DNA from 4 places in the Promicromonospora sp. NFX87 genome. Region 1 is predicted to be linked to each of the others. Evidence: riboswitches for the same ligand, from Rfam matches in the RefSeq annotation. Region 1 holds a riboswitch; each other region holds the start of a gene.

Region 1 (7,545 bases):
CCGAGACCCGGGAGAAGGTGCTCGCCGCCGCACGCGAGCTCGAGTACTCGGGCCCCAACCCCCTGGGGCGGCAGCTCCGGTCGGGACGGTCCGGGATCGTCGGTGTGGTGATCGGCGACCAGCTCGGCAGGTCGTTCCGCGACCCCGTCTCCACCCAGGTGCTGCACGGCCTGGTCTCCGCGATCGGCGAGCAGGGCCTCGGCGTGCTGCTCGTGCCGGGTATGCCGCAGGGCGCGACCACGCAGTCCATGGGGCTCGCCGCCGAGGCGGGGCTGCCGCCCGCCGTCGACCCGCTGGTCGAGGCCGCCGCGATGGACGTCGCGGTGCTCGTCTGGGGCACCCTCAAGGACGACCCGAACCTCGCCGCGCTGCAGCGCAGGGGGGTGCCCGTCGTGATCGGCGAGGGACACGACGTGTCCGGCGTCCCCGTGGTGAGCGTCGACGACCGCCGGGGCGCCGCCGAGGCGGTGCGGCACCTCGTCGAGCTCGGGCACACCCGGATCGCGGAGATCACGCTGCCGTTCGGGCGGGACGAGCGGTCCGGGCTGGTCGACGCCGACCGGCTCGCGTCCGCCGAGCGCACGCCGACCCGTAATCGGCTGGCCGGCGTGCGGGACGTCATCGAGCCCGTCATCTCGTGGGAGACGCCCGCCTCGCTCGTGGAGCACGGGCGCGACGCCGCCACCGAGATCCTGTCCGAGTGGGCGCCCGCCCGGGACCGTCCGACGGCGATCGTCGCGCACTCCGACCTGCTCGCCGCCGGTGCCGTGATCGCCGCCCGTGAGCTCGGGCTGCGGGTGCCCGAGGACGTGTCCGTGGCCGGGTTCGACGGGCTCGACCTGCCGTGGCTCTCCCCCGACGTGCTCACCAGCGTGCACCAGCCGCTCGTCGAGAAGGGCCGGGCGCTCGGCCTGGCCGTCATCGCGCTGCTGGCCGGCGAGGAGCCCCCGTCGGTGGTGCTGCCCGTGACCCTGGTCGAGGGCACGACCTCGGGCCCGGTACCCGACCTGACCTGACCCTCCGCGGCCCGTCGCCCCAGGTCCGCGAAGTAGAGCGTGCGTCCGGACACCCGCTCTACTTCGCCGATCGCCTGCCCGCGAAGTAGAGCAACTGTCCAGACACACGCTCTACTTCGCGGGTCTGGCGGGGGTGGGGTCAGGGGCGGAGGGTTGGGGCCGGGAGGTAGACCTCGCCGCCCGACTCGCGGAACTCCGCGGACTTCTGGGCCATGCCCTCCGCTTGGGCCGACGCCGACGCCGACGCCGCGTCCGCGAGCGCCGCCTGGTGCTGCGCCCCGCCGAACTCGTCGCGGATGTCCTGCGAGATGCGCATCGAGCAGAACTTGGGCCCGCACATCGAGCAGAAGTGCGCGGTCTTCGCGGCCTCGGCCGGAAGGGTCTCGTCGTGGTACGACTCCGCGAGCTCCGGGTCGAGCGACAGGTTGAACTGGTCCCGCCAGCGGAACTCGAAGCGGGCCTTGGACAGGGCGTCGTCCCGGTCGCGGGCGCCGGGGTGCCCCTTGGCGACGTCGGCGGCGTGCGCGGCGATCTTGTAGGTCACCACGCCGGTGCGGACGTCGTCGCGGTTCGGCAGGCCAAGGTGCTCCTTGGGCGTGACGTAGCAGAGCATCGCGGTGCCGTACCGGGCGATCTCGGTGGCGCCGATGGCGGACGTGATGTGGTCGTAGCCGGGCGCGATGTCGGTCACGAGCGGGCCGAGCGTGTAGAACGGGGCGCCGTCGCAGAGCTCCTGCTGCCGCTCCACGTTCTCGCGCACCAGGTGGAACGGGACGTGTCCGGGTCCCTCGACCATCACCTGGACGTCGTAGGCCCAGGCCCGCTTCGTCAGCTCGGCGAGGGTGTCGAGCTCGGCGAACTGCGCGGCGTCGTTCGCGTCGGCGAGCGAGCCCGGCCGCAGGCCGTCGCCGAGCGAGAAGGCGACGTCGTACCGGGCGAAGATCTCGCAGAGCTCGTCGAAGTGCGTGTAGAGGAAGTTCTCCTGATGGTGCGCCAGGCACCAGCCCGCGAGGATCGACCCGCCGCGCGAGACGATGCCCGTGACCCGGTCGGCGGTGAGCGGCACGTACCGCAGCAGCACGCCGGCGTGCACGGTCATGTAGTCGACGCCCTGCTCGCACTGCTCGATCACCGTGTCGCGGTAGATCTCCCAGGTCAGCGCGCTGGCATCGCCGTTCACCTTCTCCAGGGCCTGGTAGATCGGCACGGTGCCGATGGGCACCGGCGAGTTCCGCATGAGCCATTCGCGCGTGGTGTGGATGTCGTCGCCCGTCGACAGGTCCATGACCGTGTCGGCGCCCCACTTGGTGGCCCACTCGAGCTTTTCCACCTCCTCCGCGATAGAGCTGTGGACGGCGGAGTTGCCGATGTTCGCGTTGACCTTCACCAGGAACGCCCTGCCGATGATCATCGGCTCCGACTCCGGGTGGTTCACGTTGTTCGGGATGATCGCCCGGCCGGCGGCCACCTCGCTGCGCACCAGCTCGACGTCGCAGCCCTCGCGCACCGCGACGAACCGCATCTCGGGCGTGATCACGCCCTGGCGTGCGTAGTGCATCTGGGTGACGGTCCGGCCGGGGAGCGCCCGGCGGGGCCGACGTCGTTCACCCTGCCACTCCTGGCTCGCGGCACCGCGTCGCAGTGCGCCGCGTCCGTCGTCGGACAGTGCCCGGTCGCGGCCGTCGTACTCCTCGGTGTCTCCGCGGGCCACGACCCAGGGTTCGCGGGCCGGCGCCAGGCCGCGGACCGGGTCGGAGCCGGGGCCCTGCGTGCGGTAGACCCGGACCGGCTCGTTGGGGGCGCCGTCGGGCGACGGCGCCAGCGTGATCTCCGTGACCGGCACCCGGAGACCTGTGTCGTCCTGCGGCGTGCTGTACCCGCCGTCGTGCTCGTGGTCGCGCTCGTACTGGTACGCGAGCGTGCGGGACTGGGACTTCTCCATCATGAGACTCCTGCTTCCTACGCCGGTGTTAACCGGACAGGTTCAACGGTCCCGGGCCGTACAGCCCGATCTCAGCCCCTGCGTGAGGCACCCGTGGGATCGCCGCCGAGGTTAGCACTGTCCGGCACTTTCCTTCTCCCCCACCGCCGACCGTGATAAGCAAGGCCGGACGGCTCGCTCACCCCAGCAGGGAGCCGGGACTTGGAGGCTGGAATGCCGGTACGGAACAACCTGCGAACGAGGGCGTTCGCGTTGGCGGCTACGGGGGCGCTCGTGGTCCAGACTGGGATCGTGGCGGGTGCGATGTCGGCGGCGGGAGCTGAGGTGAGCCCTACGGCGTCGGACAACCAGATCACCCTGACCTCCTGGGACGGACGCCGGGAGCTGCTCCGGGGCGAGCGCGACGAGCTCCGGTTCGACGTGCACGGTGGGCTCTTCCTGGCCCGCGGCGGCGACCTCGTGGACTACACCGACCCGTTCGGCGACGGCACGCCCGTCACGTACGAGACCGGCACGTGGACCTCGCCGGTCGTCGAGGTCGGGTACCCGATCAAGCAGGCCGTTCCCTCCTGGAACGCGGACACCCCCACGGGCACCTGGGTCGAGGTGGAGTTCCGCGGCCGCAAGGCTGACGGGACCTGGACCAAGTGGTTCGTGATGGGCCGCTGGGCGTCGGGCGACGAGTTCGCGCCCGCTGACGGGCGCGTCGGCGACATCCACCGCACCTCCTTGAACGGCCAGGGCGACACCGACGCGGCCCTGTTCACCGACACGTTCGTCTCACGGGCCGGGTTCGAGCCGGACGCGTTCCAGACCCGGGCCCGGCTCTACCGGCCCGAGGGCGCCCGGACGTCGCCGCGCCTGGCGTCGGTGAGCACCATGACCAGCGAGAACCTGCCCGACGAGCACTACACGGGTACCAGCGACTTCACGCTCGGGCGCGAGGTGTCGCTCGACGTGCCGCAGTACAGCCAGAACATCCACCGCGGCGAGTACCCCGAGTTCGGGGGCGGCGGCCAGGTGTGGTGCTCGCCGACGTCGTCCACGATGGTCATCTACTCCTACGGACGCGAGGTGCCGGCCGAGGAGCTGGCGGACATCGTGGCCCCGAATGGTGACCCGCAGGTCGACTACGCCGCGATCAACACCTGGGACTACGCGTACGAGGGTGCCGGTAACTGGCCGTTCAACGCCGCCTACGCCAGCACGTTCGGGCTGAAGTCGTTCGTGACCCGGCTGCGCTCCCTCGCGGAGGCCGAGAGGTTCATCGAGGCGGGTATCCCGCTCACCTTCTCGATCAACTTCGACGAGGCGGAGATGCCCGAGGCCGGTTACAGCACCCCGGGGCACCTCGTCGTGCTGGTCGGGTTCACCGCGGACGGTGACCCGATCATCAACGACCCGAACAAGGCCAGCAACGAAGAGGTGCGACAGGTCTACACGCGCGAGAACTTCGAGCGTGTGTGGCAGACGTCGACCGACGGCGTCACGTACGTCTACCACCCGAAGCACGTGAGGCTGCCGGCCAACATGCCGGGCGTCACGCAGAACTGGTGACCCCAGGCCCCGCGAAGTAGAACCAGGGCGAGATAGAACTGCAGCGAAGTAGAACCCGAGCGCCAAGCCCTGGTTCTACTTCGCTGCAGTTCTATCTCGCCACAGTTCTATCTCGCCCTGGTTCTATCTCGGCGGGATCTGCTTCGGGGGCGAGGTGTATGTCGCCGACGTGTGGCCCTTCGCGGAGACTGTTACCTGGACGGTGAGCTCGGCGCCCTGGTCGAGGGCCGTCACCAGGTACCGGTCACCCTTCGCCCAGCGCACCGGCTCGCCGTCGCGCAGCCATCGGTACTCCACGTCCGCCTCGCCCGGGAGGTACGTGCCGGCGTCCGCGCGCAGGACCTTCCCCGGCTTGGCCCGGCCCTCGATGCTCGGCCCCGTCACGTCCGCCACCACGGGATCGTGGATCTCGACGTCGGCCGCGTTGACGAAGACGTACCGGTGCGCCAGCCAGAGCTGGTAGTAGACGTCGTCGCCGCGCACCACCGTGCGGTCGCCCGGACCCGTGCCGTCGAACGTGGTGGCTCGGTAGTAGTCGGACGCGACGTGGGCGTCGGCCACCGCGTAGGTCTGGCCCACCCCGACCGTGTACTCGATCGGGGTGACCGGCTGCACCGGGACGCCCGGGTACTTCGCGTAGGCCGCCGCCTCCGGGTAGGCCCTGCCGTAGACCGGCGCCGCGGCGTCGCCCGCCACCGTGACCGTCTTCGCCGTCGCCGGCACCACCACCGGGCGCTCTGCCGGGTTGTGCAGCCAGGCCAGCGAACCTGCCCACCACACACCCAGCCAGTCGCCCTCCACCTGGTCGACGACGAGCTTGTGCCCCGACTGCACGCGCGCGCTCACGTCGCTCGCGTACGTGGTCCCGTCCGACCCGTCCGGCATCCAGCCCGGGTCCTTCGCGAGCGGTGCGTCGGCCGACGGCGACTGGTGCAGGTACCGGAAGTTCGTCCCGGCGCCCGCTACGCACGCGCCCGAGCCCGGCGACGCCTCTTCGCAGCCCGTCACCGTGTTCGGGTTGTCGGCGTACCCGGTCCGCACCTCGACGACGTCGCCGGGCGCGACGTTCGTCGTCGTCTCCAGGTCGCCGCCGATCGGGGCACCGAGCAGCTCGAAGTAGTGGTCCCAGTCCCAGTAGGGGCCCGGGTCCCAGTGCACGCTCTTGGTGGACCCGGGCAGGGTGCCCGGCACCTGGTCGTGCCCGATGACGTGCGCCCGGTCGAGCGGGATGTCGTGCTCCGCCGCCAGGTGCCGGACCAGGTCCGCCGACGCCTGGTACATCGCCTCCGTGTACCAGGAACCCGTGCCCGCCCAGCCCTCGTGCTCCAGGCCTATCGAGTGCATGTTCAGGAACCAGTTGCCCGCGTGCCAGCCGACGTCGGCCGGGTCGAGGTGGTTCGCGACGTGCCCGTCCGAGGAGCGCAGCGTGTAGTTCCACGCCAGGTAGGTCGGGTCCTGCACCAGGTTGACCGAGGGCTGGTAGGCGGTCTCGGTGTCGTGGACCAGGATGTAGTCGAGCGACAGGCCGCCCGCGCCCGTGCGGTCGGCCTGGTCGTGGTTGCCGTAGTCCCCGGTGTTGTCCGGCAGGTCCGGGGATGCCTTCTCGTAGGGCGCGGGCAGCCACTCGCAGCCGAGCTCCTCGGGACAGTCGGTCTCCGGGTCGCTCGCGCTGGACGCCCGCGGCACGACGACGTCCCGGTTACCCGTGAGGATCACCGCACCGTCGGCAGGGGTGGTCGCACCCGCACCCTCCCTGAGGATTGTGTACACCCGTGTAGCGAAATCCTCGACGTCACTCATGCGGGACACTGCGTTCTCCCACTCCCCCAGGCTGTCCGAGGTCGTCCCGGCCGGGTCGACCTCGACGGCACCCTCGCGTATCGCCTGGGCCTGGTACGACGCGAGCAGGGCTGCACCGCCGCACACGTTGGCCTGCGACTCGGTCTTCAAGGCCTCCTCGCTGAGTCCGGTGAGGCCGGCCGCACGGACGATCTCGGGGGTGCCCTCGCGCGCCGGGCCCTTCTTGTCGTTGACGTCCGACAGCGGAAGGCCGTCGCCGTGCGCGTGACCGGGCCCGTGGTCACCCGCGAGGTTGAACACGCCGTAACCGCCGTCGGCGCTGGCCTGGCCGGTGTGCTGGTCCCAGCGCGACTCCATGTAGGACACGGCCTTGAGCAGGTCCCGCGGCACCCCGGTGGCCTCGGCCGCCGCCGAGAACGCCTCGTCGAGCGAGCCCGCGGCGAGGACTGCGTCGCACGCGACCACGCCGCCGTCGGGCGCAGCAGTCGGGGCCGCATCGGCCGCCGAGAGCGGTATGAGTGGAAGAAGCAGCCCGGCCGCTGCGGCCAGGGCTGTGGTGCGCCGTCGTGACGTCACGCGGAGTTCCTCTCGTCGGCCGTACATGGGGACGAGAGAATCACACCCGATCCGGGGGCGCATGAGAAGACCTGCGGGTTAAAAACCCGAGACCGGGACGCGGAGCGTCAGAGGCGGACGAGCACCTGGGTGCGGCCCAGGACCTTTGCCCCGTCGACCGTGACGGCGAGGTCCACGCGGACGGTGCCGGCCTCGGTGTCGATCACGCCGATGGTGCCCGTGACGTCGATCGACGCGCTGCCCGGGTTGGGCACCTCGACGGGCTTGGTGAACCTCGTCTGGTAGTCGACGACGGCCCCCGGGTCGCCCGCCCAGTCCGAGACCAGGCCGACGACGGTGCCCATCGTGAGCATGCCGTGCGCGATCACGCCGGGCAGGCCTGCGTCCACTGCGAACTTGTCGTTCCAGTGGATCGGGTTGAGGTCGCCGCTCGCACCCGCGTAGCGGACGAGGGCCGCGCGGTCGAAGGCGACCGTGCGCGTGCCGATCACGTCGCCCACTGCGAGGTCGGCGATGTCGGGGCGGCTCATGCGTCAGCCCCTCGGATCGCCAGCGTGGACGTGACGGTGGCGACGGGCTCGCCGAGGCTTTCGGCCTCGGGGGACGGCACCTCGATGCTCTCCGGGATCGCGTAGATCTCGCAGCGGGTGGTCA
Region 2 (7,545 bases), 1.4 Mb from region 1:
CCGGACCCGGTCACCGTGCCGGACGGCGTGCGGTCGCCGCGCAGGACGGCGGGCTCGCCGTCGTCGGGGTTCCACCGCACGAGGTCGCCCCTGTCGGTCCGCCCGACGATGCCTGTGCCGGTCGGTGCGACGTCGGCGAGCTCGGTCTCCTCCGGCACGTCGACGGTCCGCAGCAGGTACGGGTCCGCGGGCTCGTTCGCCGTCACCGCGTTGAACAGCGCGGTGCGGGTCTGCCCGTCCCGGAGCCGTTCGACCGCCTCCGCCGCGAGCAGCTGCGCCACCGCGGGATCGTCCTGGTGCACGACGTGCGACGTCGCGCCGAGCAGGTGGGCGGCGTTGGCGTTCACCGCCTCGTTCGCCCGGGACGCCTCCCGCAGGGCGTATCCGGACGCGGCGACGGACACGGCGAGCATGACGCCGAGGGCCGTGATCGTGAGACGGCTGACGAGGTTGGCCGAGCCCTGGCGGGCGATGTGGGCGCTGAGGATCTCCTCGGTGCTGACGTCCGGGCCGCGCAGCGGTGCGACGAGCTCGGCGAGCGCCGTCGCCCGGTCCGGGTGGCGCCGCCAGAACCTGCGCCGCTGGCGCAGCCGGGTCAGGTCGGTCCACTTGGGTTCGCGGTCGATCCGCTCGGCGAGCGGCGCGGGCAGCGCGGTGGTGCTGATCTTGTCGATCTTGTTCGCCGTCCAGACGATCTTGCCGCTGGTCAGCGCCACCAGGAGGGTCTCGGGTTCGCGATGGTCGAGCCACCAGGCCACCTCCTCCGCCACGAAGTGGGAGCTCGCGGCGCCCTCGGAGGCGAGCAGGATGAGGTAGTCGGAGCGCTCGAGCTTGTGCTTGATGGAGTCCCAGAGGCTGGGGTTGTTCGCCAGACCGGTCCGGTCCAGGAAGATGCGCAGGTCGCGGACACCGTCGCGCCTGTCGAAGTCGAGGAGCTGCGCGTGGAACTCGGGCGCGAACTCGCCGTCGGAGTCGCGGCTGTAGGACAGGAAGGCGTCGTACCCGTCGGTCCGCGGCGCGACGGACGCCCGGGCGGTGGGCAGCAGGCCGCGGACTCTCCGGTCGGTCATCCTTGCCCCCCGCTGCTCTCCTCGGCGAATGTCGCGGACCGGAGAGAAATGTATCCCCTGTGTGTAATGTCGCCGCTGGTCATGACGCTAGCGACCTTTAGCCTGAAATGCACCGTTAGGTGTGCTGGCGGGTCGGACGGGAGAGGCACGACATGACGGCACCGGAGCTCGTGGTTCCCCGCGGCGGACCGCGCCGGCTGCGCGTGCGCCGGTCGTGGGTGCGCGCGGGCTTCACCGCGCTGTTCGGCGTGGCCTTCGCACTGGGCCTGTGGGGCTTCGCCGTCTACCGGACGTCCCCGGACTTCGTCTGGGGCACCACCGGGTGGGACGTCGTCTACTACTCCGTCCAGCTCTTCGTGCTCGGCGCGGAGGCCACCAATGACGGCGGCGACCTGCCCTGGCAGCTCCAGGCCGCCCGGTTCCTCGCCCCGGTCGCCACCGGCTACGCCGTCTTCGAGGCGGTGCGCTCCCTGTTCGCCGACCAGATCGCGGCGATGCGCACCCGCCGGATGCGGGGCCACGCGGTGGTCGTCGGGCGCACGCCCGCCGCCGACCTCATCGCCGAGGCGCTCGCGGCCCGGGGCGCGCTCGTCGCGCGGACCGCCACGGGGGACGCAGCGTCGCTGCGCAACGCCGGTATCTCCGGCGCCGCGGTGCTCTACGCGTGCGAGGGCGAGGACGACGAGCCCGGCGTCAACGTGCTCACGGTGGCGGTGGCCAACCGGGCGCTCCGGCACGCGGGCCTCGACGGTCTGCGGCTGAACGCGCACGTCAGCGACCCCGACCTCGCGCTCGCCCTGCAGGCCCGCCACCTGAGCCACCCGCAGCCGGGCGTCGACTTCTTCACGCTGGGGGAGCTCGTCGCCCGGTCCCTGGCCCGGCGCGACCAGACGGTGGCCCGCGGCGCCACGCCACACATCTCGGTGGTCGGGCACGGCGCGTTCGGCAGGGCGCTCGTCGTCGCGTTCGCGCGGCTGCGGAGCGTCGAGATCGCGTCCGGCGGCGAACCGCTCACCGTAACCCTCGTCGGCCCCGGTGCGCGCGCCGCGGCACAGGCGTTGCGGGCGCGCTGGCCCAGCGTGCGGGCGGCCTGCCGGCTCGTCCCGGTCGAGACGTTCGCCGAGGTGCGCGCGATCGGCACGCCCCAGCGGGTCTACGTGTGCCACGACGACGACGGGGACGCCCTCCGGCACGCGCTGCGGGACAGCGACCTCTGGCGCGCCGGCGAGGGGGCAGTGGTGCTCCGCCTCAACCGCCTCGCGGGCCTCGGTGGCCTGTTCGGCACCCACGACGGCGCGATCCTCGACGACCTCGGCGGGCGGCTCGACGTCGTCGAACCGGGCACGCTGCTGCGTAGGGCGACCGCGCCGGGCGTGCTCGTGCACGACGACGTCTACGACCTCATGGCCGTCTCCGCCCACCTGACCTACCTGCGCAACCAGCGCTCGCGCGGCGTGGCCTGGGAGAGCACCCCGGCGATGGTCTCGTGGGTCGACCTGTCCGACGACCTGCGGGCCGCGAACCGCGCCCAGGTGCGCGCCATCCCCGACCGCCTGCGCCAGATGGGCTGCACCGTCGCACCCGCCGGGGACGGCGAGCACGGCCGCATCCCCGAACCCGTGGTCGACGCGCGCGCCGTCGACGAGCACGAGCGGTGGATGGCCGAGAAGACCGCAGCGGGCTGGACCTACGGGCCGCAGCGCGACGACGCCCGGCGCCTGCACCCGGACCTGCGCCCCTGGGAAGAGCTGTCCGAGGCGGACCGTGAGAAGGACCGCGCCGCCATCCGCGCCATCCCGGTGATCCTCGCGGACTTCGGCCTCCACGTGGTCCCGCTCGCCGACGACGCCGGCTGGGAGGCCGCCGGCGAACCAGTCCCGGACCCCCGCGGCGTGGTCAAGGGCTGGCGGATGTTCGGCCGCGGCCGTGCCGAGCAGGCCGTCGAGGACTGACAGGATGGGGCCCATGCGAAGCGTCACCCTCCTCGGCTCCACCGGCTCCATCGGCACGCAGGCCATCGACGTCATCGGGCGCAACCCGGACCGGTTCCGCGTGGACGCGCTGTCCGCCGGCGGGTCCGACCTGCCGCTCCTCGCCCGGCAGGCCGCGTCGCTCGGCGTGCGCGCCGTCGCGGTGGCCGACGACGCCGCACGCCCCGCGCTGCTGGACCTGCTCCGGGAGGCGGGTGCCGACGGCGTCGAGGTGCTCGCCGGACCGGGCGCCGCGACCGAGCTGGCGGGCCGGGGGAGCGACGTCGTGCTCAACGGCATCACCGGGTCCGTGGGCCTGCGCCCCACCCTCGCGGCGCTCGCCGTCGGCTCGACGCTGGCGCTCGCGAACAAGGAGTCGCTCGTGGTCGGCGGCGCACTGGTCAAGGCCGCGGTGCGGCGCGAGGGGCAGATCGTGCCGGTGGACTCGGAGCACTCCGCCATCGCGCAGTCGCTGCGCTCGGGGTCCGCCGCCGAGGTCCGCAAGCTCGTCGTGACCGCCAGCGGCGGGCCGTTCCGCGGCCGTACGCGTGCCGAGCTGCGCGACGTGACCCCCGCGCAGGCCCTGCGGCACCCCAACTTCTCGATGGGGCGCGTGGTCACCACGAACTCCGCGACCCTGGTCAACAAGGGCCTCGAGGTGATCGAGGCGCACCTGCTGTTCGACCTGCCGTTCAGCGCGATCGACGTCGTGGTGCACCCGCAGCAGATGATCCACTCGATGGTCGAGTTCGCCGACGGCTCCACCATCGCGCAGGCCGGTCCGCCGCGCATGCTCGTGCCGATCGCCTTGGGCCTGTCCTGGCCCGAACGCCTGCCCGACGTCGACGTGCCCATCGACTGGACCCAGGCGTCCACCTGGGAGTTTGCCCCCCTGGACGACGACGCGTTCCCCGCCGTCCGCCTGGCCCGGCAGGTCGGCGAGGCCGGCGGTACGCACCCGGCGGTCTACAACGCCGCGAACGAGGTGTGCGTGGACGCGTTCCACGACGGCGCCATCGGCTTCCTCGACATCGTCGACACGGTGGCCGCGGTCGTCGAGGCGCACGAGACGACGTCCGCGGGCGACGCGGGTTCGGTCGAGGGCGTCCTGGAGGCCGACGCCTGGGCCCGTGCCCGCGCGGCGGAGCTCCTCAAGTCGGCCTGAGGCCGCCGTCCGTCAGCCGAGGGTGCGGGTGGCGAAGCCGTGGTCGACCGGGCCGTGGCCCCGCCAGGGACCTGGCGTCGTGCCCGTGCCGCCGATGACCAGGTCGTCCGCGGCGCGCAGGGCTTCCGTCAGGTACTCCTTCGCCGCGCGTACGGCGGGCTCCCAGCCGTCGTGCCGGGGGCGCAGGACCGCGCAGGCCGAGCTGAGGGTGCAGCCCGTCCCGTGCGTGTTCCGCGTGGAGATCCGCGGGGCGGTCAGCGCGACGACGCCGTCCGGACCAGCGAGGTGGTCGACCGACTCCGCCGAGTCCAGGTGCCCGCCCTTGACCAGGGCGAACCGTGCCCCGAGCTTGAGCAGCGCGCGAGCCTGGTCGGCCGCCTCGTGATCGTCCCGGGCCTGCTCGACGCCGAGCAGCACCGCTGCCTCCGGCAGGTTCGGCGTGATCAGGTCGGCCAGCGGCAGCAGCTCGTCACGCAGCACGGCTTCGGCGTCGGGCGCGAGCAGGCGGTGGCCCGACGTCGAGACCATCACCGGGTCGAGCACCACGTAGGGCGCGCGTCCCGCGGCCCGCAGGTCACGCAGGACCGCCGCGACGGCCCGGGCGACGGCGGCGTCCGTCGTCATGCCGATCTTCACGGCGTCCACCGCGACGTCGGCGAACAGGGTCTCGAGCTGCGCGGTCACCATGTCGGCGGGCACGGGCAGCACCCTCGTCACGCCGGTCGTGGACTGGGCGGTCAGCCCCGTGAGCACCGCGCAGCCGTACCCGCCGAGCGCGGCGAAGGTCTTCAGGTCGGCCTGGATCCCCGCGCCGCCGGAGGGGTCCGAGCCGGCGATCGTCAGCGCCACGGCAGGGTGCCCGGGCGGGCGGGTCCGGACGACGGCGTCGTCGGGCAGGAGTGAGCCCATGAGGCGTCCCTTCGCTAGAACTACCTAGATCAGGTTCCACGGGTACGTCTCAGCCGGACTGGTGCCCGGCGCCCCGCGCCATTTCGGGCACACCCTACCCAGCAGGCTGTCCGGCCCCGTACTGCAGTCCGTCCACGAGCAGGTCGATCATGCGCCGGCCGTGATCCGGCTCGTCGTCGTGCATGGGCAGGCACAGCTTGGAGACGGCGTACAGGAGGTCCTTCGGGCTGGCGACCGCGCGGATCTCGCCGGCGGCGACCGCGGCGTCCACGAGCGAGCCCAGTGCCGGGCCGAGCCGCCCCATGAAGTAGTCCGGCAGCGCGTCGAACGCCGGGTCGCCCGAGTGCAGGGCGGAGGCGAGGCCGCGCTTGGTCGCGAGGAACTCGGTGTACCGGTGCAGCCACTTCTCCAGGGCGTCGACCGGTTCGTGCTCGGCGGCCAGTGCGGAAGCCGCGTCGGCGGTGGCGTCGACCTCGTGCTGGAACACGGCCTTGACCAGGTCCGAGCGCTTGGGGAAGTGCCGGTAGAGCGTGCCGACGCCGACGCCCGCCAGGTCGGCGATCTCCTTCGCGGGCGCGTCCACGCCGGACGTGCCGAAGGTCGACTTCGCGGCGTCGAGCAGCGAGTCGATGTTGCGTTGCGCGTCGGCGCGCAGCGGTCGCGGGGCTGTGTTCTGGGTCACTCCACTCCATCCCTTGCTATCCGGAACACCTTTCCATATAGTTCTGGAAGAGCGTTCCGCTTAGTTCCAGGGTACGACATCGCCGGGGCGCTCACCAGACCTCTCGACCCCAGGAGGGCCCCATGCAGTACCGCAACCTCGGCCGGACCGGCATCAAGGTCAGCCCCTACGCACTCGGCGCGATGATGTTCGGCGCGGTCGGCAACCCCGACCACGAGGAGTCGATCAAGATCATCCACAAGGCCCTCGACTCCGGCATCAACTTCGTCGACACCGCCGACTTCTACTCGCACGGGGAGTCCGAGGAGATAGTGGGCAAGGCGCTCAAGGGGCGGCGCGACGACGTCGTGCTCGCCACCAAGGTGCACCTGCCCATGAGCGACGACCCCAACCACCGCGGTAACTCCCGCCGCTGGATCATCGCCGAGGTCGAGAACTCGCTGCGCCGCCTGGGCACCGACTACATCGACCTCTACCAGATCCACCGCCCCGACCCCGAGACCGACGTCGAGGACACGCTGGCGGCGCTGACCTACCTCATCAACTCGGGCAAGGTGCGGGCCATCGGCTCGTCGACGATGCCCGCCGCCGAGATCGTCCAGGCCCAGTGGGTGGCAGAGCGGCGCGGCCTGGAACGGTTCAGGGCCGAGCAGCCGCCGTACTCCATCCTGAACCGGGGGATCGAGCGCGACGTCCTGCCGGTCGCCCAGCAGTACGGCATGGGCACCCTGGTCTGGAGCCCGCTCGCCGGCGGCCTCCTCACCGGCCGCTACCGCAAGGGCCAGGAGAACGACACGCATCGGGCGCAGTTCGGGATGGAGCATCTGCGGGACGAGGAGCGCCTCGACGTCGTCGAGCAGCTCATCCCCGTCGCGCAGGACGCCGGCGTCCCGCTGAACCACCTGGCGATGGCGTTCACGATCGCCCACCCGGGCGTCACCTCCGCGATCATCGGCCCGCGCACCATGGAGCACCTGGACAGCGCCCTGGCCGGCGCCGAGGTGGTCCTGAGCGACGAGATCCTGGACCGGATCGACGCGATAGTGCCGCCCGGGACCGACGTCGGCCGCCTCGACATGGCCTACGACCCGCCCGCCATCCAGCAGCCGCTCCTGCGCCGCCGACCCGCGGAGCAGCGCGCGGCCGCCTGAGGCGCCCAACCGATCCATAGAAGCGTGCCTCATGGCGGGGTGGGGACCGGCGCTAGGGTTCGCTCTATATATCCGATGTGTGACTGTGAGGCTGAGAAGACTTGGCGACGATGTCATGGAACCCCGAGATCAGGGCGCAGCGGATCCCCGGACCTTCAGCCCGCGCTGTAGTACTCCTCGGCCTGTTCTCGATACTCGGTGCGATTGCCGGTTCCTTCGTCTTCTTCGCCGTCGTGGTGCTGCTCCCCATCGTGTTGCGGGATCCCGACGCCGTTCCTTCGGTGGTGCCGATGAGTATCTTGGCAGTGAGCGGAACAGCGGCACTGACGGCAGTCTCCTGCGACGCCTACGTGTCCTACGGCCTCCGGACGGCGGAGTTACGGGCCGGGTACACCACCCTGTCCCGGACGTCGGTCAGAGTTCCGCACGTCGACCTGCGGAGCAACCGGGTGGTCCGGTTGGCCGGCGAGCCCCTTCTCAGCCCCGATGAGCATCGGCGTCGCCTAGCCCTCGCCCGGCAGTCCGCGCGACGAGACAAGGAGCTGAGACGGCGGCGAGGCGCCTCGCCGCCGCTGGTGACGAACGACTGGGCTGCCGT
Region 3 (7,545 bases), 1.1 Mb from region 1:
GTGCCGGTGATCCGCACCGCCGACTCGACGGGCGCCGACCACGTCCAGTAGGACGACGTGACGGCGCCCGCGGCGCGGCTCTCCGGCGCGAGCGAAGGGGCGAGCGAGGGCGCGAGCGTCGGCGCGTTCTCCATGTCCCACCCGTCGACCCGGTCCGCCGTCGGCCCCGCCGACCGCGCCGGCCGTGGCCCGCCGTCGTCCACGTAGGAGCCCTTGCGCAGCCGCACCCGGGTCGAGCTGTCGGCCTCGGGCCACGTGTCCTGCGCACGCCAGGCACCGGTGTTGTCCTGGATCGCGTACGCCGGGTCCTCGACACCCGGCTCGACGCCCTTGAGGAACTCGTCGTAGAACCGCATCACCTCGTCGAAGAAGCCTGCGCGCCCCATGGCGAGCCGCCCGTCGGTGACGTCGTTGCCCCGCACGTGGTCCCACGGGCCGAGCCAGCCGCGCTCCACGCCCGTGTGGTTGTCGAGGAAGAGCTCCATGTCCTCGGGCTTGGTGTTGGGCTCGATGAAGCCCTGGGTCACGAACAGCGGCGTGTCCGTGCCCGCGGCGTCCTCGGCCAGGTTGCGGGCGTCCCAGTACTCCGACCCGGCGTCCGGCTCGTTCGGGTCCGACAGGTTGTTCGCCAGGCACTCGGGGTGCCGTTCCTCGTAGCGGGCGTTCTTCGCGTACCGCTTGCTGTCGCCCTTCATGGGCTTCATGGTGGCGATGGAGTTGTACGCCTCGGGGGTGCCCGTCAGGTTCGGCCGGGCGACCTTGTTGCTCCACAGGTAGTTGTACATGTTCCACAGCGGCTCCTGGGCCACCACCGCCTTGAGCGGCTCGAGGTCCAGGTTGTTGCCGGCCAGCCCGGTGACGGCGTCGTACGACTTGCCGTACATGCCGACGTCGCCCGTGGACCACCGCCGGCTCGCGGACCACTCGATCGCCGCGGCGATGTCCGCCTGCTCGCCCGGACCCACCCAGTCGAGGCAGCCGGTGCTGCCGCCGTAGCCGCGGATGTCCACCATGACGAAGGTGTACTCGTGTCTCATGAGGTCGGCGCCGTCGACGAAGTCCCGGAACCGCGCGGACGGGCCCACTACGTCCCAGCCCTCGGGCCCCGTCTGCCCGGCGTGCGCGAAGTACGGCCCGATCGACAGGATGACCGGCGTCCGCACGTTCGGGCCCAGGTGAGCGGGGCGCAGGATGTCGGCGTGCAGCTCGGCGCCGTCCCCCGACGGAAAGTACGCCTGGGTCCACGCCGCGCCCTCGGGCACGCGCTCGTTCTCGTCGTGGGTGACGGGGTCGCCCGCGGCGGCCGTCGTGCCGGCGACGGCCCCGGCCGGACCCGCGCCCGCGGCGGGCACAGCGCTCCCGGCGAACATGAGCGTGGCCGCTGCGGCGACCGCGGGCGCAGTCCTGCTGAGTCTCGTACGAAATCTCATCGAGGCGTCCTCCCTGGGGCCCAGGTCTGAGATGCCTGGGTTCACCTGAGAGGTTAGAGAAGATTCACCCGCAATGCCCCGAATTTAGGCGAGAGCTGATCCCGACGGAGCGCCGCGCCTGACGGTGCGTAGCCCCAGCGCGACGACTGCGGCCACAGCCACGTGCATGGTCACCAGGATCGCGACCGCCCCTGGCGTGGTCCCGGCGAGCGCGCCCACCATGGACGCCAGCAGGACGACGCCGCACAGCACGAACCACACGACCACGCCGCCGCCGCGCACCAGACGCCCGATCAGCACTCGCACGCCCCAGCCGGCAAGTCCCGCCGCGAGCGCGGTGACCGCCGCCGCCACCACCGAGACGGCCTGCACGTCCGCGCCGAGCTGCGCCTCGAGGTTCACGCCGAGCGCCGCGCCGATCAGCCACACCGCCACGGCGACCACTGCCGCGGCGAGCGGCACCGCCCAGGCGGGCCACGAGCTGCTGGTTGCTGAGTTCTCGGTCATGAGATTCCTCCGCTCCTCGGCACGTCCGTCGTGCCTGAGCGCACCCTCTCGAAGACCGGGCACGGCGGCATCAGCCTGTGGTACCGCGTCGTGTGGCCCTCAGGCGGGTGTGCCCGACCGGTGACCCGGGTAGGACGGCGGAACGGCTCAGCCGCGCAGGCCCAGGAACTCCGCCACCCGGTCCGACGCCGGTGCGGCCCGCAGCTCGCCCGCGGCGGCGACCTGGAGGAGCCGTCCCCGGTCCATGACGCCGATCCGGTCGGCGACGGCGGCCGCCTCGGCGTGGTCGTGCGTGACGAACACCGCCGTCGTACCGGTCTCGACCAGCGCCGAGCGCACCTCGCCCGCGAGCCGTTCCCGGAGCTGCCGGTCGAGCGCGGAGAGCGGCTCGTCCAGCAGGAGCAGGCGGGGCCGCGGGGCCAGGGCCCGTGCGAGGGCCACCCGCTGCTGCTCGCCGCCGGACAGCGTGGGCACGGCCCGCTGCTCGTAGCCGGCGAGCCCCACGAGGTCGAGCAGCGTGGACACCCGCTCGTCCCGTTCCGCCCGGGTCAGGTCCTGGGTCTCCAGCCCGTAGGCGACGTTCCGCCGCACGTCCCGGTGCGGGAAGAGCTGCCCCTCCTGGAACATGAGCCCGAACCGGCGCTTGTGGACCGGCACCCCGGCGAGGTCCTCGCCGTCGTACCGGACGCTGCCGCCGGCCAGCGGCTCGAGCCCGGCCACGGCGCGCAGCAGCGACGACTTGCCGCACCCGCTGGGGCCGAGCAGCGCGACCACCTCGCCGGGCGCGACGGTCAGCGACACCCCGTCGACCGCGGTCGAGGCCCCGTAGCGCACGCTGACGTCCCGAACTTCCAGCCCAGCCATCAGAACTCCCCTCCGGCGCGTTCGTCGCGCAACCGCTCGGCCACCATCATCACCGTCGCGGTGAGCACGGCGAGCACCACCGACGCCGCGAGCGCCATCCCGTAGTTCTCGGCGCCGGGCCGTCCGATGAGGCGGTAGATCACGACGGGCAGCGTGGCGCCGTCGGGCCGTGCGAGGAACGACGTCGCGCCGAACTCGCCGAGCGACACCGCGAAGGCGAACCCGGTGGCCAGGCCGACCGAGCGCAGGGCGATCGGCAGGTCCACGGTCCGCAGGACGCGGCCGGGACCGGAACCGAGCACCGCGGCTACCTCCCGCAGCCGGGGGTCGATCGCCCGGAGCACCGGCAGCACCGTGCGCACGACGAGCGGTACGGCGACCACCGCCTGCGCCACGGGGACGAGCAGTCCGGAGGTCCGCAGGTCCACGCCGAGCACCGGCTGGTCCATGGTGATGAGGAAGCCGAAGCCGACGGTCACGGCGGACACCCCGAGCGGGAGCATGAACAGCCCGTCCAGCGCCCCGACGGCGCGGCGCGCGCCGACCGACCGAGGCCGCCGGGACACCACGAGCGCCACGAGACCGCCGACCACCAGGGCGATCACCGTCGCGGCCAGCGCCGTCCGCAGCGAGGTCGCGGTGGCCTCCCACACGGTCACGACCAGCGCGTTGCGCTCGCCGGTGGTCCCGAGCGCCACGTAGTTCCCGGGACCCCAGGAGCCGTCGGGCTCGCGAAAGCTGCGGGCCACCAGGCCGGCCAGCGGCAGCACCATGAGCCCGCCGACGATCGCCGCGCCCACGAGCGCCATCACCATGTCCTGGGGCGACCGCCAGGACAGCCGCCTGGCGGAACCGTGCGCGGACACGAGGCGCAGCGCCGCCTCGCGGCGCCGGCGGGCCCGGGCGGACACCGCGAGGGCGCCCGAGATGACCACGAGCTGCAGGATCGAGAGCACCGACGCCGTCCGCAGGTCCAGGAACTGGGTGGTGCGGGTCCAGATCTCGGTCTCGACGGTGCCGTACCGCACGCCGCCGAGGACCAGCACCACCCCGAACGCGGTGGCGCAGAACAGGAACACCACCGAGGCCGCGGACGCGATCGCGGGACCCAGCGAGGGCAGCGTCACCGTGCGGAAGACCCGCGCGGGCCCCGCCCCGAGGGATGCGGCGGCCTGCTCGGTCCTGGGGTCGAGCCGCTCCCACAGCCCGCCGACGGTCCGCACGACCACCGACACGTTGAAGAAGACGAGGGCGACGACGATCCCGGCCAGCGACTCCTCCAGGCCCAGGAAGCCGAGGGCGCCGCCGGGCGCGAACAGGGTACGGAACGCGACTCCGACGACGACGGCGGGCAGCACGAACGGCACCGTCACGAGCCCGCGCACCAGTACCCGGCCCGGGAAGGACCGGCGGTAGAGCAGGTACGCGAGCGGCAGGCCGAGCAGCACCGAGAAGGCGGTGCCGAGCACCGCCTGGGTCAGCGTGAGCCACACGAGCCGCCACGTGCGCGGGCTGGACAGCACGTCCGCGAAACCGGTGAGGTCGAGCACGCCGTCGGGCACGAAACCGCGGACCACCAGCGCGGCCACGGGCCAGGCGAAGAAGACGGCGAGGAAGCCGAGGGGGACGGCGACCGCCGTCCCCCAGAGCAGCGGCGCGGGCCGCAGGACCGGCCGACCCAGCCTCCGACTCAGCCGACTACGGTCTCTGTCCACCGCTCTATCCACTCGTCGCGGTGCTCGCTCACCTCGGCGGGATCCACCTCGAACGGCGCCTCCGCCTGGGGTGCGAACTTCTTCCAGTCGGCGGGCAGCTCGGTGGCGGGGTCGGCCGGGTACATGTACATCGACTCGGGCAGCGCGGCCTGGGCGTCCTCGCCGAGCAGGAAGTCGACGAACGCCTGGGCGCCCTCCGGGTTGTCCGACCCGGCGAGCACCCCCGCGTACTCGACCTGCCGGAAGCACGTCTCCAGCAGCGCGCTGGTGGTCGACTCCGAGCCGTCCTCGCTCACCGTGAACGCGGGCGACGTCGCGTACGACAGGACGAGCGGGCGCTCGCCGCCCTCGCCCGCACCCGAGAAGTCCACGTAGTAGGCGTCCTCCCAGGAGTCGGCGACCTTGACGCCGTTGTCGGCCAGGGACGCCCAGTAGTCCTCGAACCCGTCCTCGCCGAACGCCCCGACGGTCGCCAGCAGGAAGGCGAGCCCGGGCGACGACGTCGCGGGGTTGCTCACCACGAGCAGGTCCCGGTACTGCGGGTCGGCCAGGTCCTCGAGCGTCTTCGGCACCTCGAGGTCCGACTTCTCGAACCAGGCCTCGTCCGCGTTCACGCAGACGTCGCCCTGGTCGATCGGGGTGAGCGCCCCGCCGAGCTGCTCGACGCCGTCGGGCAGGTCCGCCGGGGTGTACTCCTCGACCACCCCCGCCTCGAGCGCTCGGGACGCGAAGGTGTTGTCGATGCCGAACACGGCGTCGCCGAGCGGCGCGTCCTTGGTCAGCACCAGCTGGTTCACCAGGGTCCCGGCGTCGCCCGCCGCGCTGACCTCGACGGTGAGCCCGGACTCCTTCTCGAACCGCTCGACGACCTTCTCGTCGAGCGCCCAGGAGTCGTGGGTCACGAGGGTCACGGTGCCCGACGCCGCCGGGTCGCCCCCGCCGGAGCCACCGCTCTCCGAGCCGCCGCACCCGGCGAGCAGGAGCGCCACGGAGAGCGCTCCGGCGACCGGAACAACATGGATGGTGCCCTCGCGAGCACCGGAAAGACGCAACATCGTGCCTCGACTTCCTCCGCCGGTCTTACCCGGATCAGGTTCAAGGGTCTGCGGTGTTCCGCACTCTCAGCGCCGTGTGGCGCTCCCCTGTCGTGTCCGGCCAGCCTACTGGCTGGTCGGACGCTACGGTGTAGAGATGGCCAAGATCGAGACGGAACAGACACTCGCCGAGAAGGTCGGCACTCTTGCCCTGACGCTCGCAGCCGGCTGGGTCGCGCAGAAGGCGGTCAGCATGATCTGGAAAGGCGTGACCGGCAACGACGCGCCCAGCAAGGCGGACGACCCGGAGCTGGACCTGGTGCAGGCCACCGTGTTCGCGGCGGTCGCCGCAGGTACCGCGGTGTTCGCGAAGCGCATGGCGGCGAAGGGCGCGTCCACGGCCGCCCTGCGGCTCGCCGCCCGCCGCGCCGCGCGCTGACCCGACGGATGCCCGGCCGGGGATCACCGGGCCGGGCATCCGATCGCAGGCTCAGGTCACGGGCTCAGCCGGACGTGCGCGCCGGCACCTTCCGCGGCCGCCGGGTGAGCAGGGGGTCGTGCCCGCGTGGCCGCCCCACCGGCTCGACGCCGTCCAGCGCGCGTGCGAGGCCTTCCTGCGTGATGCCTCCCCGCTCACGGTCCACCCGCTCGCCGTCGGCTCGTAGCCTGGCCATCACCTGGTCGGCGGCCAGCCGCAGCGGGATGTCCACCCGCTGGGCGGCTTCGTGCAGCAGGTGACCGGCGATCTCCTCGCTCACCCCGCGCACCGCCATGATGACGCCCTTGGCCTGCTCGATCACCGCCTGGCTGACGAAGGCCCTGGTCACGACCGCCTCGGACTTGCGCGCCAGCGCCTCCTTCTGGACCGGCGTGACGTCGATGACGTACCCGACCAGCTCCGGCGACCGGGCGGGGCCGCTGCGCCGGCCGTGGCCGATGACGACCACGGAACGTGTGCGGCCCTTGCGGTCCACTATCCGGTGCGCGCACGCGAACGGCCGGCCCGTCCGCAGCGCCTCGGCGGCGGCCCGCACCACACGGGCGCGATCGTCGGGATGCTTGCGGGACCGGAGCGCCTCGAGGCACGGCTGGACCTCGTGCCGTCTCCACCCGTGCATCGTGTACAGCTCGTCGGACCACCACCAGGTCCCCGACGTGATGTCGACGCGGTAGCTGCCGACGAGCAGGTTGGTCCCCAGGCCGAGAGCATGCGCCAGGTCGCCCGCCGAGAAGCTCGGTGACCGTTCAGCCGTGTCGCCGCCTGCGCCGTCCACGATGCTGAGCCTGGGCTGCAGAGAAGGGGGCATCTTGAACCTCCCAGATCCGAGGTGGACCTGGAGCCGCTTCATGACTCCACCGACTCGATTGTAGGAGCGAGGCGCTGCGAGTGCCAGAGCCCCGTGCCAGCCTGGGACAGGCCCGCCCGAGGGCCGGCACAGGGACCGACCAGTACGGATCAGCAGCACGGATCGAGCAGCGGAGGTGCACCGTGAGCGAGACCCCCTACGACGCGACGACTGACGCGACGACTGACCTGGAAGGCACCGGCAGCGGCACACCGGGGGTCATGGCCCCCGGCCCGCTCCGCACCGACGTCGTGGTGGTCGGCGCCGGTCTCACCGGTGTCGTGACCGCCCAGCTGCTCGCCGACGGCGGCGCCGACGTCGTGGTGCTCGACGCCCGCGGCGCGCGAGCGACCACCACCGCCCGCTCGACGGGCAAGCTCTCAGTGCTGCAGGGCACCCGGCTCGCCCGGATCGCCGCCCGGCACGGCGACGAGGTGGTGCGCGACTACCTCGCGGCCAACTTCGCCGGCCTGGGCTGGCTGCGCCGCACCCTCGAGAACCTGGACGTGCCCGTCGAGAACCGGGACGACCTGACCGTGGCGGCTACCCCCGAGCAGGTGGCCGACGTCGACGCGGTGCTCACCACCTGCGCCCGCCAGGGACTCACCGCGCAGTGGGAGGAGGACCCGCCGTACCCCGCGCGCTCCTA
Region 4 (7,545 bases), 2.1 Mb from region 1:
TGGCGATGCCGAGCCCGGAGCCGATGGGCGAGCCCAGCGGCATGACCGCCGCGCAGCCGACGTCCTCCAGGCGGCGCGCGGTGATCGGGTCGTCGTTGGTGTACGGCAGCACGGTGAATCCGTCGTCGACCAGGATCTTAGCGGCCTCCACCAGGCCGATCACGTCGGGCAGGAGCGTCACGTCGTCGGCGATCACCTCCAGCTTGACCCAGTCGGTCGCGCACGCCTCGCGCGCGAGCTGCGCGGTGAGCACCGCCTCGCGCACGGAGAAGCAGCCGGCGGTGTTGGGCAGGGCCCGGATGCCCAGGCGTTCGAGCAGCCCCCAGACGGACGGGTCACCGGCGGCTGCCGGGTCGGCCGACGGCCGGGGCCGGGACACGCGGCGCATCGCGACGGTCGTCAGCTCCGTGCCCGAGGCCACGAGGGCGTCCTCCAGGGCGAGCAGGCTCGCCGCTCCCCCGGTGCCCATGACCAGGCGCGATCCGAGCGTCGTGCCCGCGATGGTGAACGGTGTGTCGTCGGTGCTCAGCATGCTCAGCCTCCCTGCACGGCGGTGACTACCTCGACGCGGTCGCCGGGCCGGACGTCGGTGGTGCCCCAGGCGCTGCGGGGCACGACGACGTCGTCGACCGCGATCGCGACCCCGCGCGGCGCGCCGTCGATGACGAGGCCGGGCAGCAGGCGGGCGACCAGGTCGGCGATCGGCAGCGGGCCGTCGAGCGGGTACGGCTCGCCGTTGACGACGGCCGTGCCGGACGCGCTGGACGGTGCGGTGGACGGTGCTGTGGTCATGCTGTGCCTCCTCGTTCAGTCGTGGGTGTGGTGCGGTCCGCACCGGCGAACCGGCGGGGGTCCGCGTACCGGGCGGCCGCCTCGACGGCGGCCCTGTCCCCCGGACCGCGCGGCGCCGCGCCCAGCGCCGCGTCGACGGCGGCCGCCGTCAGCGGGGTGAGCAGGATGCCGTTGCGGTAGTGCCCCGTGGCCAGGTAGAGGCCGTCGGCCGCCCGGCCCAGGAGCGGCGCGTTGTCCGGGCTGCCGGGCCGGGACCGGGTGACGGCCTCCAGGAGGACCGCGTCGTCGAGCTCGGGCAGCAGGGCCCGGGCGTCGCGCAGCAGCGCGAAGACGTCGCCGGCGCGGGTCAGGTGGTCGTCGTCGCGTTCGTCCGACGTCGCGCCGACGACCAGCTCGCGCCGCCCGTCGGGCCGTACCCGGCGGGGCACCACGTAGACGGGTCGCCCCTGCACGGTGCCGCGCACCACTACCGCAGGCGACCCGTCGGCGGCGGCGTCCAGGCGCAGGGTCGTGCCGGGTACGGGCCGGGTGGGCGCGCCCGCGAACAGGGCCGCGCTCGCATGGCCGGCGGCCAGGACCACGGTCCCCGCCGAGTACGCGGTACCGGCATCGTCGAGCGCGCCGACGACCGCGCCGTCCGCCCAGGTCAGCGAGAGAGCGGCGCGGGGCACGTGGGTCGCGCGCGCGGTGACCACGGCGAGCGCCGCGTGCACCGCACGCGGGTCCACCTGGTGGTCGCCGGGGACCCACGCCGCACCCGCGACCCGGGGTCCGACGCCGGGCTCGCGCCGCCGCGCCTCGGCGGGCGTGATCTCCACCGAGCCGAGCCCCAGCTCCCGGTGCAGGGCGAGGGTCCGGCGCAGCGCGACCAGGTCGTCGCCGTCGTAGGCGAGGGCCAGGGTCCCTGCGGTGTCCAGGCCGACGCCGCCCGCCGACAGCCCCGCCGCGCGTTCGAGCGCGTCGGCGAACTCGGGCCAGAGGGCGAGCGAGGCCGTGCCCAGGCGCGTCTGCGCCTCCTCCCCGAAGCCCGCCTCCATAACCGGCGCGAGCATGCCCGCGGCGGCATGGGTGGCGCCGTCGCCGGGCGAGGGATCCAGGACGACGACGCTCGCCCCGGCCTCCAGCGCACGCCAGGCAACGGTCAGGCCGATGACGCCCCCGCCGACGACGAGGACGTCGCACGCGTGACTGCTCACGTGGCTGCTCGCACGGCTGCTCAAGTGTTCTCCCTTCGCTGGCATGACCCAGATCAGGTTCGACGGTCGGCGCCCTGCGCCCTCTCAGCCCCGTCCGGGGCTCCCGTGCACGCGACAACCTTAACCCCGCCGGGCAGCCGCTCCGGGACGCCTGTGCACAAGGCGTCGGACCGTCGGTGCGTCGGCCTACACTCGCGCTCGTGGATCCCCGTACCCGGCTCGCCTGCGCCCGCCTGTACCTGTGCACGGACGCCCGTCAGGACACCGGCGACCTCGAACCCTTCCTGCACGCGGCGCTGGAGGGCGGCGTCGACGTCGTCCAGCTCCGGGACAAGTCCCTGGAGGCGGCCCGCGAGGTCGAGCTGCACGCGCTCGTCGCCCGGGTGGCGGCCGAGCACGGCGCGCTGTGGGCGGTCAACGACCGAGCGGACATCGCGCGGCTCACCGGTGCGCCCGTGGTGCATATGGGCCAGGGCGACCTGCCCAGCGATGCGGTGCAGACCCTGCTGGGCGACGGCCCCGTGCTGGGCCGCTCCACCCACTCCCTCGACCAGGCGCTGACAGCCGAGGCCGACCCGCGCGTCGACTACTTCTGCGTGGGACCCGTGTGGGCCACACCGACCAAGCCGGGGCGCCCGGCCGTCGGCGTCGACCTGGTGCGCGACGTCGCCGCCAAGGACCCGGCCACACCCTGGTTCGCCATCGGCGGGGTCGACGAGGCCCGCCTGGACCAGGTGCTCGACGCGGGGGCGCGCCGCGTCGTCGTCGTGCGCGCCATCACGCAGGCGGACGACCCGAGGGCGGCGGCTGCCGGTCTGCGTCGCAGGATCACGAACGCGGACCGGTAGCGCGCGACCCTGATCTCACAGCTCGTCGGGCGCCGGTCCACCGGCACGGCGGTGCTCGTCCGCCGCGGGCCGGCCGCGCCGTCCGACGGCGAAGCCGACCGCACCGCCGAGCAGGAGCGCACCGGCGCCGGACAGCAGCACTGCCGTCCCCGGCGCGGGGGTGCCGCGTGGGACGTAGGTCGTGTCCGACAGGGGCGCGTACGCGAACCACCCGGGCGACGGACGGCTCTCGGACCAGGCGGCGGCGCCCAGCAGCACGAGTCCGAGGACGGCGAGGACCGGGACGACGAGACGTACGGCGCGCCCCCGACGGGGTACCGGAGGCGGGGTGGCTGTCATGTCGCTCATCCTCCCGGCGCACGCCACAGAAGGGCAACCGTCGTTCCGGACCACCCGACGGACAGACAGGTCATTCCGGGTAGTTCTACCCACCGATATTCGACGACTTTTCACCTTTGTACTCGGTAGGGTGCTCCGGTTGCGCCTGTGTGGGCCGTCCGGGCGAGCAATCTTTCGTGGAATGAGGAGGACGCATGAGCCTGGTCTCACGCGCGTTGAAGAACCGTCGATCCGTGGTGTCGGCCGGTGTGGTGACCCTCTTCGGGGCGGGGCTCCTGAGCTTCGCGCTCCTGTACGAGGGCGAGTCGACAGCCGACGTCGAGCTGAACGACTCGGGCGTGTGGGTGACGCGGACCGCGCAGGGCGAGCTCGGCCGGTTCAACTACGACGCGAAGGCCTTGGACGGCGTCCTGCTGGCAGGCGCCGGAAGCTTCGACGTGGAGCAGGACGCACAGCGTGTCCTCCTGAACAGCACGAGCAGGTTCTCCGCGAGCCCGGTGAACCCGGGGCAGCTCGTGCTCGACGCCACGATGAAGCTTCCCGCCGGAGCGCAGGTCGCCTCGGGCAGCGCGACCACCGCCGTCTACGACCCGGAGACGGGCAAGGCCTGGGTCCTTCCCTTCGCCTCGACCACCTTCGACGAGAGCAAGCTCAAGCCCACGGTCAAGGCGGGCCCTGGCGGCAGGCTCGCCGTCGGCAACGACGGCACGGTCTTCCTCGCCGTCCCGGCCGACGGCAAGCTCTACACGATCCCCACCACCAAGCAGGGCGTCGCCGAGCAGGTGGACGAGACCGGCCTCCCCCTCGGCGCCGACGCCGAGGTGCAGGTCTCCGCGGTGGGTGACGAACCGGTGGTGTTCGACCAGACGTCCGGGACCCTGGTGCTGCCGGGCGGCGATACGGTCAAGATCGCCGACGGCGCACAGGGCACGCTGCAGCAGCCGTCGAGCGGGACCGACGACGTGGTGGTCGCGACCCTGAACGGCCTGGTCGTCCAGCCGCTGGCGGGCGGGACCTCCACCCTGCACGCGCTGACGGGCGGCCCGGCGAGTGTCGCCTCGGCCCCGGTGCAGCTCGGCGGATGCATCTACGGTGCCTGGTCGGGACCCGGCCAGGTCGTCCGGGAGTGCGCGGGAGAGACCAACGACGTCCGGCAGGCGCTGGAGGGTGCGGACGCCTCCACGAGCCTGGTCTACCGCGTCAACCGTGACGTCATCGTGCTGAACGACGTTGCGAACGGTCAGCTGTGGATGGCCGCCGACGACTTCGAGATGGTCGACGACTGGGACTACATGCAGCCCAAGAAGGGCGACGGTGACAAGACCGAGTCGGAGCAGACCACCGCGATGCAGGTCGACCACTTCGTGGCCGACCGGAACAAGGCCAACAACACGCCGGTGCCCGAGAAGGACTCGTTCGGCGTCCGGCCCGGCCGCACGACCGTGCTGAACGTCCTGGGCAACGACATGGACAAGGACGGCGACGTGCTGACGGCCTCGGTCGTCACCCCGCCCGAGGGTGTCACCGTCAACCGCGTGCTCGGCGGCGCGGCCCTGCAGGCCGACGTGCCGGACCGCGCGACGGGTGAGACCACCTTCACGTACCAGGTCGACGACGGTCGCGAGAACGGCACGGCGACCGCCGAGGCCACCGTGCGGGTCGTGCCGCTGACGGAGAACAACCCGCCGGTCCAGCCCGACGGCGAACCCGTGCTGCAGGTGGGCCAGGACCGTCTGGCCAGCATGAAGGTGCTGCCCTACTTCCAGGACCCGGACGGCGACGACCTCTACCTCTCGAACGCGAGTACCGCGAACCCGCTGGACGAGGTGCGGTTCCGCCCGGACGGCACCGTCGAGTTCCGTGACGGCGGCGGCGCCACGGGCCTCAAGGTCGTCGACCTCCGGGTCTCGGACTCGGAGGGCGAGTCCTTCGAGGGCAAGATGCACGTGGACGTCGTGGCCGCGAACGTCGCGCCGGTGCCCGTCCAGGACCACGTGACCGTGCTGACCGGCGAGCCGGTCACCGTGAACCCGATGGTGAACGACCACGACGCCAACGACGACAAGCTGCGGCTGACGAGCGTCGCCGAAGCGGCCGGCGCCAGCATCACGCAGAACACGCCGGCGGGGAACTTCAAGTTCCGGAGCGACCAGGCCGGCTCGTACGACGTGCCCTACTACATCTCCGACGGCATCGAGCAGACGATGGGTCTGGTGCGGGTGGACGTGCTGGACCCGCCGGCGGAGGCCGGTGCGCCGGTGGCCGTCTCGGACCAGGTGCTGCTGCCGACCGGCGGCTCCGCCCTGGTCGACGTCCTGGCCAACGACACCGACCCGGCGGGCGGCGTGCTGGTGGTGCAGGGCGTCAACGTGCCCACCGGTGCTCCGGTGACCGTCTCGGTGCTGAACCACCAGATCCTGAAGGTGTCCGAGATCAAGCGCCTCGGCGAGCCCGTCCTCGTGACCTACCGGGTCGCGAACGGCTCGGGCACGGTCACGGGTCAGGTACGCGTGGTGCCCATCCCGGCGTCCGCGCAGATGCGGCCGCCGGAGGCGGGTCCCGACGAGGCGACCGTGCGCGTCGGCGACGTCGTGACCATCCCGGTGCTGAAGAACGACAGCCACCCGGACGGTCTGGCGATGAAGGTCACCGACAAGCTGCAGGAGGCGCCGCCGTCCTCGCTCGGTGAGGCCTTCGTCTCCGAGGACACCGTGCGCTTCCGGGCCGGCAACAAGGCCGAGACCGTCCATGCGGTCTACGAGGTCGAGGACGCCAACGGCCAGAAGGACTCCGCGCAGGTCACCATCACCATCAAGGACGACCCGGAGAACACCGCCCCGCAGCTGCCGGACATCGAGGCACGGGTGCTCAGCACGGGCATCGTGCGGATCCCGCTGCCGCTGGACGGGATCGACCCCGACGGCGACCACGTGACGCTCAGCTCGATCTCGGCGGCGCCCGCCAAGGGCACTGCCAAGATCGTGGACGGGGCCATCGACTACCAGGCCTCCGACACCACGGGCTTCGACACCTTCAGCTACCAGGTCACCGACACGCGCGGGGCCATCGGCCAGGGTGTCGTCCGGGTGGGTATCGCGGCGCCCCCGGCGAGCAACCAGGAACCGCAGGCGATCGACGACGAGACGACGGTCCGGCCGGAGCGCACCGTGGCCATCCCGGCGCTGCTCAACGACTCGGACCCGGACGGCGACCAGATCAGCCTCGTCGCCAAGGGCTTCGAGGGCACCAAGGACCTGAGGCCCAAGGCCGTCGAGGACGACGTCGTCGTCACCGCGCCCGACGAGGCAGGCCCGTACTCGTTCTACTACGGCATCCAGGACACCTATCAGGCGGGCACCAGCGGCGCGATCACGGTGAACGTCGACCCGGACGCGCCGCTGCTGCGCCCCATCGCGTACGACGACGTCGTGACGTCCGACGACGTCGAGGGCCGCTCCAGCGTCACCGTGAAGGTGCTCGCCAACGACGCCGACCCGGACGGCGTGGGCGCCGACCTGGACGTGAGCGTCGACCCGGGCCTCGAGGGCGTGACGGTCACCGAGTCGAACACGATCAAGGTCGAGCTCACCGAGGACGCCCAGGTCATCACCTACACCGTCACCGACATGGACGGCCTGGAGGCCAAGGCGTTCGTGCGGGTGCCGAGCAACCAGGCGCGGCCGCACATCAAGCCGGGCCTGGACCCGCTCAAGGCCTTCAGCGGTGACCCGCTCACCATCGAGCTCGGGGACTACGTGGTGGTCCGGGAGGGCCACAAGCCGCGGATCACCAAGGACAACACGGTCAAGGCCGTGGCGGGCAGGGTCGCGATGACCGACCACGACACGCTCGTGTACACGTCCGCGGAGGACTACGCGGGCGCTGCGTCGGTCAGCTTCGAGGTGACCGACGGCACCGGCCCCGACGACGCCGAGGGCCTGACCGCGGTGCTGACGCTGCCGATCGACGTCGTCCCCTCCAACAACCAGCCGCCGAAGATCACCGGTACCCCGGTGCTCGAGGTCGCGGCGGCCGAGAAGGCGACCGTCGACCTGTCGCGCTACGTCAAGGACCCCGACAAGGACCCGCTGGACTTCAGGGTCGGGAGCAAGAACGGCATCGAGATGAGTGTCTCCGGCACCACGGTCATCGGCGAGGTCGGGGCGGTCCCCAAGGGCACCGTCGCACAGCTCCCGATGACCGTCTCCGACGGCCGGAACCCGGCCGTCCGCGCCGAGCTGACCGTCAAGGTCGTGCAGTCCACCCGGCCGGAGGTGAAGACGACCGACGACAAGGTGCCGAACGCGCACCAGGGCAAGCCGTCGACGGTCCCTGTGCTGGAGAACGACTCCAACCCGTTCCCGGGGACG

Evidence for each region. Region 1 has a riboswitch for thiamine pyrophosphate ahead of thiC (phosphomethylpyrimidine synthase ThiC). Riboswitches for the same ligand answer to the same signal wherever they lie in the genome.
Region 2: it holds a riboswitch for thiamine pyrophosphate, as region 1 does, so the genes downstream of both, thiD (bifunctional hydroxymethylpyrimidine kinase/phosphomethylpyrimidine kinase) here and thiC (phosphomethylpyrimidine synthase ThiC) in region 1, are expected to answer to the same signal.
Region 3: it holds a riboswitch for thiamine pyrophosphate, as region 1 does, so the genes downstream of both, ACNYC2_RS00135 (thiamine ABC transporter substrate-binding protein) here and thiC (phosphomethylpyrimidine synthase ThiC) in region 1, are expected to answer to the same signal.
Region 4: it holds a riboswitch for thiamine pyrophosphate, as region 1 does, so the genes downstream of both, thiO (glycine oxidase ThiO) here and thiC (phosphomethylpyrimidine synthase ThiC) in region 1, are expected to answer to the same signal.

Annotation. Positions count from the first base shown of each region.
Region 1 is NZ_CP183413.1:5,495,825-5,503,369, forward strand. It holds gene ACNYC2_RS24655 (LacI family DNA-binding transcriptional regulator) at 1-1,016, shown strand, start outside; gene thiC (phosphomethylpyrimidine synthase ThiC) at 1,156-2,961, opposite strand; TPP riboswitch at 2,956-3,061, opposite strand; gene ACNYC2_RS24665 (C39 family peptidase) at 3,232-4,515, shown strand; gene ACNYC2_RS24670 (N-acetylmuramoyl-L-alanine amidase) at 4,639-6,891, opposite strand; gene ACNYC2_RS24675 (MaoC family dehydratase) at 6,999-7,421, opposite strand; gene ACNYC2_RS24680 (FAS1-like dehydratase domain-containing protein) at 7,418-7,545, opposite strand, start outside.
Region 2 is NZ_CP183413.1:4,098,171-4,105,715, reverse strand. It holds gene ACNYC2_RS18470 (hypothetical protein) at 1-1,070, opposite strand, end outside; gene ACNYC2_RS18465 (RyR domain-containing protein) at 1,223-3,022, shown strand; gene dxr (1-deoxy-D-xylulose-5-phosphate reductoisomerase) at 3,036-4,205, shown strand; gene thiD (bifunctional hydroxymethylpyrimidine kinase/phosphomethylpyrimidine kinase) at 4,218-5,114, opposite strand; TPP riboswitch at 5,104-5,200, opposite strand; gene ACNYC2_RS18450 (TetR/AcrR family transcriptional regulator) at 5,209-5,796, opposite strand; gene ACNYC2_RS18445 (aldo/keto reductase) at 5,919-6,947, shown strand; gene ACNYC2_RS18440 (PhnA domain-containing protein) at 7,058-7,545, shown strand, end outside.
Region 3 is NZ_CP183413.1:26,052-33,596, reverse strand. It holds gene ACNYC2_RS00155 (CocE/NonD family hydrolase) at 1-1,430, opposite strand, end outside; gene ACNYC2_RS00150 (DUF6069 family protein) at 1,515-1,937, opposite strand; gene ACNYC2_RS00145 (ABC transporter ATP-binding protein) at 2,085-2,801, opposite strand; gene ACNYC2_RS00140 (ABC transporter permease) at 2,801-4,495, opposite strand; gene ACNYC2_RS00135 (thiamine ABC transporter substrate-binding protein) at 4,492-5,571, opposite strand; TPP riboswitch at 5,566-5,670, opposite strand; gene ACNYC2_RS00130 (DUF4235 domain-containing protein) at 5,708-5,989, shown strand; gene ACNYC2_RS00125 (PAS domain-containing protein) at 6,054-6,857, opposite strand; gene ACNYC2_RS00120 (FAD-dependent oxidoreductase) at 7,040-7,545, shown strand, end outside.
Region 4 is NZ_CP183413.1:3,415,167-3,422,711, forward strand. It holds gene ACNYC2_RS15430 (thiazole synthase) at 1-532, opposite strand, end outside; gene thiS (sulfur carrier protein ThiS) at 535-792, opposite strand; gene thiO (glycine oxidase ThiO) at 789-2,012, opposite strand; TPP riboswitch at 2,002-2,105, opposite strand; gene thiE (thiamine phosphate synthase) at 2,189-2,836, shown strand; gene ACNYC2_RS15450 (hypothetical protein) at 2,852-3,175, opposite strand; gene ACNYC2_RS15455 (Ig-like domain-containing protein) at 3,370-7,545, shown strand, end outside.